Regions from separate parts of the Methylobacterium sp. J-001 genome, predicted to be linked through region 2. Evidence: predicted binding sites of a transcription regulator. Region 2 holds the regulator's gene; the other holds the start of a gene.
The links. Region 2 encodes LexA, which represses DNA repair genes until DNA is damaged. Its sites were predicted from a motif close to TGTTCNNNNTGTGTTCNG; they were not measured.
Positions count from the first base shown of each region.

Region 1: the regulator LexA is predicted to act here: its motif matches at 1,986-2,003, upstream of MKK65_RS18265 (LexA family protein).

Region 1 covers NZ_JAKSYN010000138.1:25,176-29,586, forward strand. The annotation lists gene MKK65_RS18250 (hypothetical protein) at 487-810, opposite strand; gene MKK65_RS18255 (hypothetical protein) at 1,009-1,377, shown strand; gene MKK65_RS18260 (hypothetical protein) at 1,426-1,635, opposite strand; gene MKK65_RS31570 (DUF6894 family protein) at 1,659-1,961, opposite strand; gene MKK65_RS18265 (LexA family protein) at 2,075-2,527, shown strand; gene MKK65_RS18270 (Y-family DNA polymerase) at 2,524-3,852, shown strand; gene MKK65_RS18275 (hypothetical protein) at 4,116-4,349, opposite strand.
Region 2 covers NZ_JAKSYN010000094.1:86,029-90,439, reverse strand. The annotation lists partial or broken gene MKK65_RS10550 (ComEC/Rec2 family competence protein) at 25-1,446, shown strand; gene lexA (transcriptional repressor LexA) at 1,440-2,159, opposite strand; gene MKK65_RS10540 (biliverdin-producing heme oxygenase) at 2,556-3,053, shown strand; gene MKK65_RS10535 (hypothetical protein) at 3,225-3,677, shown strand; gene MKK65_RS10530 (hypothetical protein) at 3,715-3,930, opposite strand; gene MKK65_RS10525 (NRAMP family divalent metal transporter) at 4,013-4,411, shown strand, end outside.

The DNA of each region.
Region 1 (4,411 bases), on a different contig from region 2:
GTATCTTGGCTGCTAACATCTCCGTCAGTTGGGCCGGCGCCAGGATTCGGGTGCGGTCTCCGCCCTGATCGCGCTCCGGGTCGGCATCATCGCCGGCCGGTCGCTCCCGCGGGATCCATCGAGCTGTCACGGCGATCCGGCTAAGATACTCCGATCCCATCCCATCCCGACCTGCTCGGGACAGCGCCGCGGCGTGCTTTTTTGTATCCGCGGCAGCGATACAATGCTCACGGGTCCGGCTCCGCCACCCCTCGGGGTTGAGATCTGGAAAAGCTCGCCCGGGACCCACCTGTGCGGGCTTCTTCATGCTCGAATCCCGGGCTGGGATTGGCAGCGTTAAAGACGCAGCATGCCACGGGAACCGCCCGGTCTCATCCTGTTCCCAAGCCGCGTTGCGTATCGGCTCGACCGCTGGTGAGATCGGACGCTCCCCCGCCCCGTGAGCAGATCGGGGCGGGGCCGAGCGGATCATTCGATGCGGGAAGGCTACTCCGATTTCCGGTGTCCGCGCCCGTGCTGCTCCTTTTCGGCGCCGGCCGCAGCCGCAGCCTCCTTCTCAGCCTTGCCAACTGTCGCCGAGGTCGTGGCCGCGTCGCTGGTCCCGCCTGCCGGTGCATTCGATGCCGCCGACTTGGGATGCCCCTTGCCCTCGGTCGTCGACTCCGCTTTCCCACCTTCGAGAACCTCAGGGTGGCCTGCGTCGGCCTTTGCGCTCCCTGCCTCTTGGACCTCGGCGGCCTTCTGTTCCTTAGCGCTCATCGTGCTGTGGCGCTGGCCATCGCCGTGCTGTCCCTTGGCTGGGTTCGACATCGCGCTCTCCTCCATCGTGGTCAGGCGGCAACTGCGTGCGCCGCTGACGGTTCGGAGGAAAAGCCAGCGTGCGACGAAAGGTCGAGCACTCACCGTCGAGGGAGCGGCGGCGAACACCGCTAATGACATCCGCCCACCCGGCCCAGCGCCTGGCCGGTTTTTCCGTTTCGGCAATCATTCGCCCGTACCGCCGGGGGCATGTCAGATCTGCCACCCGCCGTCGCCACCTGGCGCGATCAACTCGAACGCATCTCCGAGCGCGCCTCGCCCTGTCGCTACCTCACGCCGACGCAGTGGGCGACGTTCCGGGAAGCGGCTATCGACTTCTGCGATCAATTAGGCGCTGACGCGGTCGCGCTCGGCTGGACGGATCGGCAGCTGTTCGGAGTGCATCCTGAGCACGGCACGCTGCGGGTCGACTACTGCGGTGCGCTGATGATCGCCGGCAAGAAGGCGCAGGCCGTCGAGGCTGAGAGGGTCGTGTTCGAGCGGACCGCTGGCTACCGGAATACGCCGGGCAAAATGTGGGGACCGCCGATCTGGGAGTTCAAGGCGAAGGTCGGCTGACCTTCATCCGCCCTGCAGGCTCTCGGCGAAGTCGTCGAGGATCTCGCCTCACTGCCCGAGGATCGTGACGACTTCCAGCTCGGCAGTCTCGTCGTCAGCTACCACCTTCAGCGCCGCCGCCCCGGGCATACGGTTGGCTAGGTTTTCAGCCTTCTTCAGGGCGCCGCTCTCAGTCTGAGCGGCCTCCTGGCGGGCAGGACGCAAGCGCTTGCGGTGGATTTCGAACGGCTGCACCACGTAGCTGGTTTTCATCGCTATTGCGTCTCTCCCGTCTGCTACGCCTACTCGCAGGCCACCTTCACCAAAGTGAACGCCCGCATCAGCACGGACCGGCCTGCGGCGTCTCGCACATCGACGATCCACGCAGTCCAGTCCTGGCTGCCGCCACCCGCCATCAGGTCGATCGCTACCCGATCCGCTTGCTGTCGGACCTCGCGGCTGCTCGATAGCCATCGCCCGTTCAAATCCAACGCGGCGTCGCCCCCACCCAGGCAATGGAAGCGGTAAAGCCTCCGCGGCATTGGCCTTTTCCCGACCTTTCCACACTCGCCCACTGCGATCTCGGCGGGGCCCGACACAGCCATTGAACTACGCTCACGCGCCGTGTTTGTTCATGGTGTGTTCTATTCGATATGGAGGTCGCGATGCACGCCCGGTGGTACGAACCAGCTGTGGACGCCGGAACTCGCTGAGTCTCATGCCAGCTCACCGGATCGACGAGTTGCTCGTCGGCAGTCCCGACGCCGTGCGGGTCCCGCTGATCGGGCAGGCCCTATGCGCTGGCTTCCCCAGCCCAGCCGACGACTTCCTAGAGGGCGCGCTAGAGCTGCCACGCTGGCTCGTGCCGAACCCGCCCGCCACGTTCCTATGGCGCATCTCCGGATCGTCCATGGAGGGGGCCGGGATCTACGACCGGGATCTCGCCTGCGTCGACCGCAGCCTCACGTCGTCCCATGGTAGCATCGTCGTTGCGGCGGTCGACGGGCAGATGAGCTGCAAGCGCCTGGTGATCGACGGCAACGTCGCCCGGTTGGCGTTCTGCAATCCAGCCTTGCCAGCCTTCGCGGTCGACGAACTCGGCGAGGGCGTGATCTGGGGCGTGGTCCGCTTCTCGATCCGCTGGCACGTCGCCCGCGGGCAGCTGTCGTGAGTGCGCCGGCCCCGCGCCAACGCGACCGCATCGGTGGCGGCCGCGCCGTGGCCTTGATCGACGGCAACAGCTTCTACTGCTCGTGCGAGCGCGTGTTCGATCCGAAGCTCGCCCTGGTGCCGGTGATCGTCCTCTCGAACAACGACGGCTGCGCCATCGCCCGCACGGCCGAGGCCAAGGCGCTCGGTATTCGGATGGGCGAGCCGTACTTCAAGATCCGCGACCTGTGCCGGCGGCAGGGCGTGCGCGTCTTCTCGTCGAACTACACCCTCTACGGTGATATGTCGGGGCGCACCAACGCTGTGTACCGGCAGTTCAGCCCGCAGGTGGAGATCTACTCCATAGACGAGAGCTTCCTGAACCTCTCGGACGTGGCGCCGGGTCTACGGGAGGAACTCGCCCGGGATCTGCGCGCCACGGTGCGGGCCTGGACTGGCATCCCGACCTGTGTCGGCATCGGCCCGACCAAGACACTGGCGAAGCTGGCCAACCACATCGCCAAGACCGTGCACGAGCTGCAGGGTGTATGCGATCTGACTGACCCGGTCGCCTACGAGCATTGGCTCTGCCGGATCGATGTCGCCGAGGTCTGGGGTATCGGCCGGGCCTCGCTGGCGAAGCTGGAAGCGATGGGCGTAGAGAGCGTAGCGGACCTGCGCGACCTCGACTCGCGGCCGGTGCGCAAGGGCCTAACGGTAGTGGGCGAGCGCATCATCCACGAGCTGCGCGGGCTCGCCTGTCTGCCCTTGGAGATGGTGCCGGCCCGACGGAAGGGCTGCGCGGTCACGCGGTCGTTTAGCAGCCGCATCACCGAACGGGCGGTACTCGAGGAGGCGGTGGCCGCACATGCTACCCGACTGGGCGAGAAGCTGCGGCGGGAGGGGCTGGCCACCAACCACGTGTCGATCTTCTACCATACCAGCGAGCACGATCGGGATGCTCCGATGCGCTCGGTCTCCACCACCATCACCCTTCCCGAGCACACCAACGACACGCTGGTGCTGATTAAGGCAGCACGGCTCGGGGTGGCCAAGACCTGGCGCGAGCCCGGCCAGCGGTCGTGGCGGTACTCCAAGGCCGGCATCATCACCAACGACCTAGTGCCGTTGTCGCACAGCCCGCTGGCCTTGATCGACGCCATGGACCGGGAGCGGTCAGGGCCGCTCATGGCGGCGATGGACGCCTGCAACGCGCGCTGGGGCCGCGGGGCCGTAGTGCCCGCCCGCTCGGGGCTGGTGGCCAAGCGGAGGTGGAACACGAAGTTCGAGATGCGGACGCCGCGCTACACGACGCAGGTGGGCGAGCTGCCAGTGGCGCACGCCTGATGATCGCAGGTCGCATCCAGCCATGGTGTGGAAGCGCACCTGAGAGCTGAAACAACGCCACTTATGCGCGGGCTACAACCTATGGGCGGTTGTTCGCTGCACTGAAGGTGCATAGGTCGATGCTGTGGGACGGCGATGACATCGTGGTCCTGCAGCCCTCCCAAGGGCGTTTCCTCCCAAGACTTCGGGCCGCTCCTTCGGGGGTGGCCTTTTTTCTGCCCAGGCCTGATCGGGGTCGCCGAAATCACAGGTCCAAGGCGTCGTTACCCGGCCTCGGCCAACTCCTCGACACTTGAAGCCACTGTGAAGCCTTCGCGATCGAACACGCTGTAGATCACCGCCGCCGGTTTGAGGTTGAGGCTGGCGATGTGCACGGCAGCAGCCTCCCTAGCGCTTGCTACCGTTTCGTAGGGATCGGGCAGTTGGTACATGCGCGTCTCTACCTCCTCATCGGTTGAAGCAGGCTCGGCGATCGTGATTTCGACCGTATAGGACATGTTTGTGCGCACCCTAGCTCGGTGAAAGACACCAAATAACCATAGAAGTAGGATGATGTGCA
Region 2 (4,411 bases):
GGCGGTTGCCGGTAAACACGCAAGCATGTCGTCTCCATCTCCGGGCTCCACATGGTGCTGGCCGCCGGCGTGGTGTTCTGGCTGGTGCGGGCGCTGCTCGCCCTGGTGCCGTATTGCGCGCTCGTCTGGCCGATCAAGAAGATCGCCGCCGGGTTCGCGATGCTGGGGGTGACCGCCTATTGCGCCTTCTCGGGCTGGGACATCGCCGCCGAGCGCTCGCTGATCATGACCCTGATCATGCTGGGGGCGATCCTGGTCGACCGGCCGGCCCTGTCGATGCGCAACCTTGCGCTGGCCGCCCTGATCGCCCTGGCGCGGGAGCCGGAGGGGCTGCTCGGACCGAGCTTCCAGATGTCGTTCGGGGCGGTGGCCGGGCTGATCGCCTGCGCCCGGCTGATCGACGGACGGCTGTTCCGCCGCCCCGGGGCAGGGCGGGTCGAGCGGATCGTCGGTTCGGGCCTCTCGGCCGTGGTCGGCACCCTGGCGACGACGCTGGTGGCGCAGATCGCCACCGCGCCGTTTGCCACCTATCATTTCCAGACGATCCAGCCGTTCGGGCTGATCGGCAATGCCCTGACCCTGCCGCTCGTATCGCTGGTGGTGATGCCCGCGGCGGTGATCGGGATCCTGGCCTATCCCTTCGCCCTCGACCGACCCGTCTGGTGGCTGATGGGGCAGGCGGTGGGCGGCATGCTGGCGATCTCCGAATGGATCGCCGGCTTCGATCGCGCCACGCTGGTGCTGCCGGCCTTCGGCACCGGCGCGCTGGCGCTGCTGGCGGCCGGGCTGCTCCTGGCGACCCTCCCGGTCTCACGGCTGCGCTGGCTCGCCCTTCCGCCCGCCCTGCTCGGGCTCGGCCTCGCCGCGATGCCGGAGCGCTTCGACCTCTACATCGACCGGCAGGGTGGCGGCGCAGCCATCCGCGGACCGAACGGTTCTCTGTCGGTGCTGGGCAGCCCCTCTGCCTTCGTGCTGGAACAATGGCTGAAGGCGGATGGCGACGGCCGGCCGGCCAAAGCGGTGATTGGCGGTGCCGCGAAGGGCGGCCAATGCGACAGGCTCGGATGCACCACGCGCCTGCCGGATGGGCGCGCCGTCGCCCTGGTCCGCGATCGGCGCGCTTTCGCGGAGGATTGCGCCCGGGCAGCCGTGCTGATCACACGGCTTACCGCCCCACCGACCTGCACGGGGCCGCTGGTGATCGACCGGCGTGTTCTCGCCGTCCATGGCGCTGTCGCCCTTCGGGCCGAACACGCGGGGTTCACGGCACGCTATGCAAGTGGCCAAGGACGCGCGATGCCGTGGCGGCCTTCATCCACGGCCGGGGCATCGCCGCCGCCGCGCCCGGAGCCGCCTGCGGGCCCCGGCGACCCCATCCCAGCGACGGCGGACGCAGCCAGCGGCGATGCCACCCCCGGCGACGTCCCGGCCGAGCCCCTTCAGTAGCGGCGGACGAGGCTGACGAGCCGGCCCTGGATCTGGACGCGGTCGGGACCCAGAACGCGGGTCTCGTAAGCCGGGTTGGCGGCCTCCAGGGCGATCGAGGAGCCGCGACGGCGCAGGCGCTTCAGCGTGGCCTCCTCGTCGTCGATCAAGGCCACGATGATGTCGCCGGTGTTGGCCGTGTCCTGCTTGCGGATCACCACGAGGTCGCCGTCGAGGATGCCGGCATCGACCATCGAGTCGCCACGCACTTCGAGGGCGTAATGCTCGCCACCGGCCAGGAAGTCCGGCGACATGGTGATGGCGTGGCTCTGGTTCTGGATCGCCGAGACCGGCGTACCGGCCGCGATCCGGCCCATCACGGGAATCGAGATGGCGCGTCCGCCGTCGTCGATCATCCGGGTTGTCGGGGGCTGGGCCGGCAGCTTGGACTTGCCGCCTTCGACCACGCTGGGGGTGAAGCGGCGGGGCTCTGCGGGCGGCGCGGCAGGCTGGGACAGGCTCTCTGGGATGCGGATCACCTCGATGGCCCGAGCCCGGTTCGGCAGGCGCCGCAGGAAGCCGCGCTCCTCCAGGGCCGTGATCAGCCGGTGGATGCCCGACTTGGACTTCAGATCGAGGGCATCCTTCATCTCGTCGAACGAGGGAGGGACGCCGCATTCCTGCATGCGGCTCTGAATGAAACGCAGGAGGTCCAATTGCTTGCGCGTGAGCATCGACGGGGGACTCGCGGCTTGGCGGACCGCATCGACGCGGCCTCAGAAACAAATCACGAACACGTTAAACGTTCCGCAAGTGTTCTGCAAGCCTCATCCGGCCAAGCTTGATGGGCCGGGGCGCTCCGACGCGCGAGCCTGCGCAGTCTGCCACTCGGCCTCACGGTGACCTGAATCGCATCGGATAGTCGGAACGCTATGAAGGTTCGCGCCGGACGGCAAGGGCCCCCTCAACCTGGGCAGAATGCGCCTCGACCACGGTGGATGACCGGGTGCCGAATGCAAGACATGGGTCGCATGGACGTTTCAACATCCGATACGGTCGAAGCAGGTAGCCGCGTAAAGCGCCTGCGGTCTGCGACCGCGGCGGCCCATGATCAGCTCGACCGGCGCGTCATGGCGGGCCAGCCTTTCGCGAGTCTCGAGCGGTACGCGCTGTTCCTCCAGGTCCAATACCGCTTTCACGCACGGGTCGATCCGCTCTATCACGACGGCGCGCTCGGGCCCGTCCTGCCCGACCTCGACGGAAGGCGCCGTCTTGCGCTGATCACGCAGGACCTGTGCGACGTAACCGGCCGGGTCCTCGACGAGCCCGGGCCGCGCGGGGACGCGATCGATCCCGCGGCCGGCCTCGGTTGGCTCTATGTCGCCGAAGGCTCGAATCTCGGCGCGGCCATCCTGCTCAAGGAAGCCCGGAAGCTCGGCCTTTCAGAGACCCACGGCGCCCGCCACCTCGCCGGGCATCCGGATGGCCGGGGGCTGCACTGGCGGCAATTCACGACGGCCCTCGACCGGATCGCGCTCGCGGCCGACGGCGAGGCACGCGCCGCAGCCGGGGCGACGGAGGCGTTCCGTTACGTGCATCGTCTGGTTGGCGATGCGTTCGGCGACTGAGGCTGCGCCATCCAATGGCCCGTCGCAACAACGCGGACCGCTTGCGTGCGCCAAGCCGTTCGGGGCGACAAACGCATTGACTGGTCAAGCGGGGCCGTTTCAATGCACCACGGTGCTTCCGCCGGGCGTCGGCTTCGCGACGGGGCTGGAATTGGGCTTGGGATGACGAGGATGCGACGGCGCGCGGCTCTGCTGCCCATCGGCTTGGTGACCGTCGGCCTGGGGCTGGCCGGCTGCACCACCGGGTTCTCGTATATCTCGCGGAACTACGTCGCACTCACGCCGCAGGTCGTGACCATCGGCTGCAAGGAACCCTACGAAGTCTACGACAATCGGCAGATCCGCCGGATGCTGATCGTCTCCAACGCCCTGCGGGAATATGCCGGCTGCAACCTGAGCGACGTGCGGATCGATCCCGATCCGGCGGCAAGCCGGGTGACGCGGTTTCGCACCGCTGCCCGTGCCTATCTCGACGAGACCGTGCGCGAGGATTGCCGGATCACCGGCGAGACCGTGTTCGATCCGCAGAAGAGCGAATTCGCCTATGCCTGCGACGGGCCGATCGAGAAGCGGGGCACGGTGGTGCCGCGATTGCCCGGCCGCAATCCGGGCTTCGTCCAATAGGGATCCGAGCCAGCGGCGCCCGGCCTGAGATCGATCGTCAAGAGCCGGGCTTGGGAAAGGTGCGCTCGGCCGCGTCGCCGGCGGCAGCCAGCAGGGCTCGGGCGAAGGCGCGGGCCTCCGACCGATCCAGCACGATCGCTGCCGTAACCGGGCCGCCGCCGAGATCGGCCAAGGCCAGTTCGAGCCGCACCCCGTCCGGCACGGCGCTCGCCTGAAGGCTCCAGCCGCCTCCTCGATCCGTGCTCTCCGCCATCACTTCTCTCCCGCCCGCCGGACCTGAAAAAACGCCGCAGGCTCCCGCCGGAACGGCCCTCGCTCGGGACTGTTCCTGAGCCGTGCCGAACGCCGCTTCCCTGCCTCGCCTGTCCACCTTCCTCAAGACCGCCGGCCCCGGTCTCGTCGTGATGCTCGCCGATACGGATGTCGGCAGCCTCATAACGGCGGCACAGAGTGGTGCCCGGTGGGGTTACTCCCTGCTGCTGCTGCAGATCCTGCTCGTACCAATCCTGTACATCGTTCAGGAGCTGACGGTCCGCCTGGGGACCGCGACCGGTCGTGGCCACGGAGAGCTGATCCGCGCGCATTACGGGCCGGTCTGGGCCTGGGTCTCGTATACCGGCCTCGTGATCGCCGGGGTCGGAGCGATCGTCACCGAGTTCTCCGGCATTGCCGGGATCGGCGACCTGTTCGGGGTGCCGCGAATCGCAAGCCTCGGACTGCCCGTTGCCCTGCTT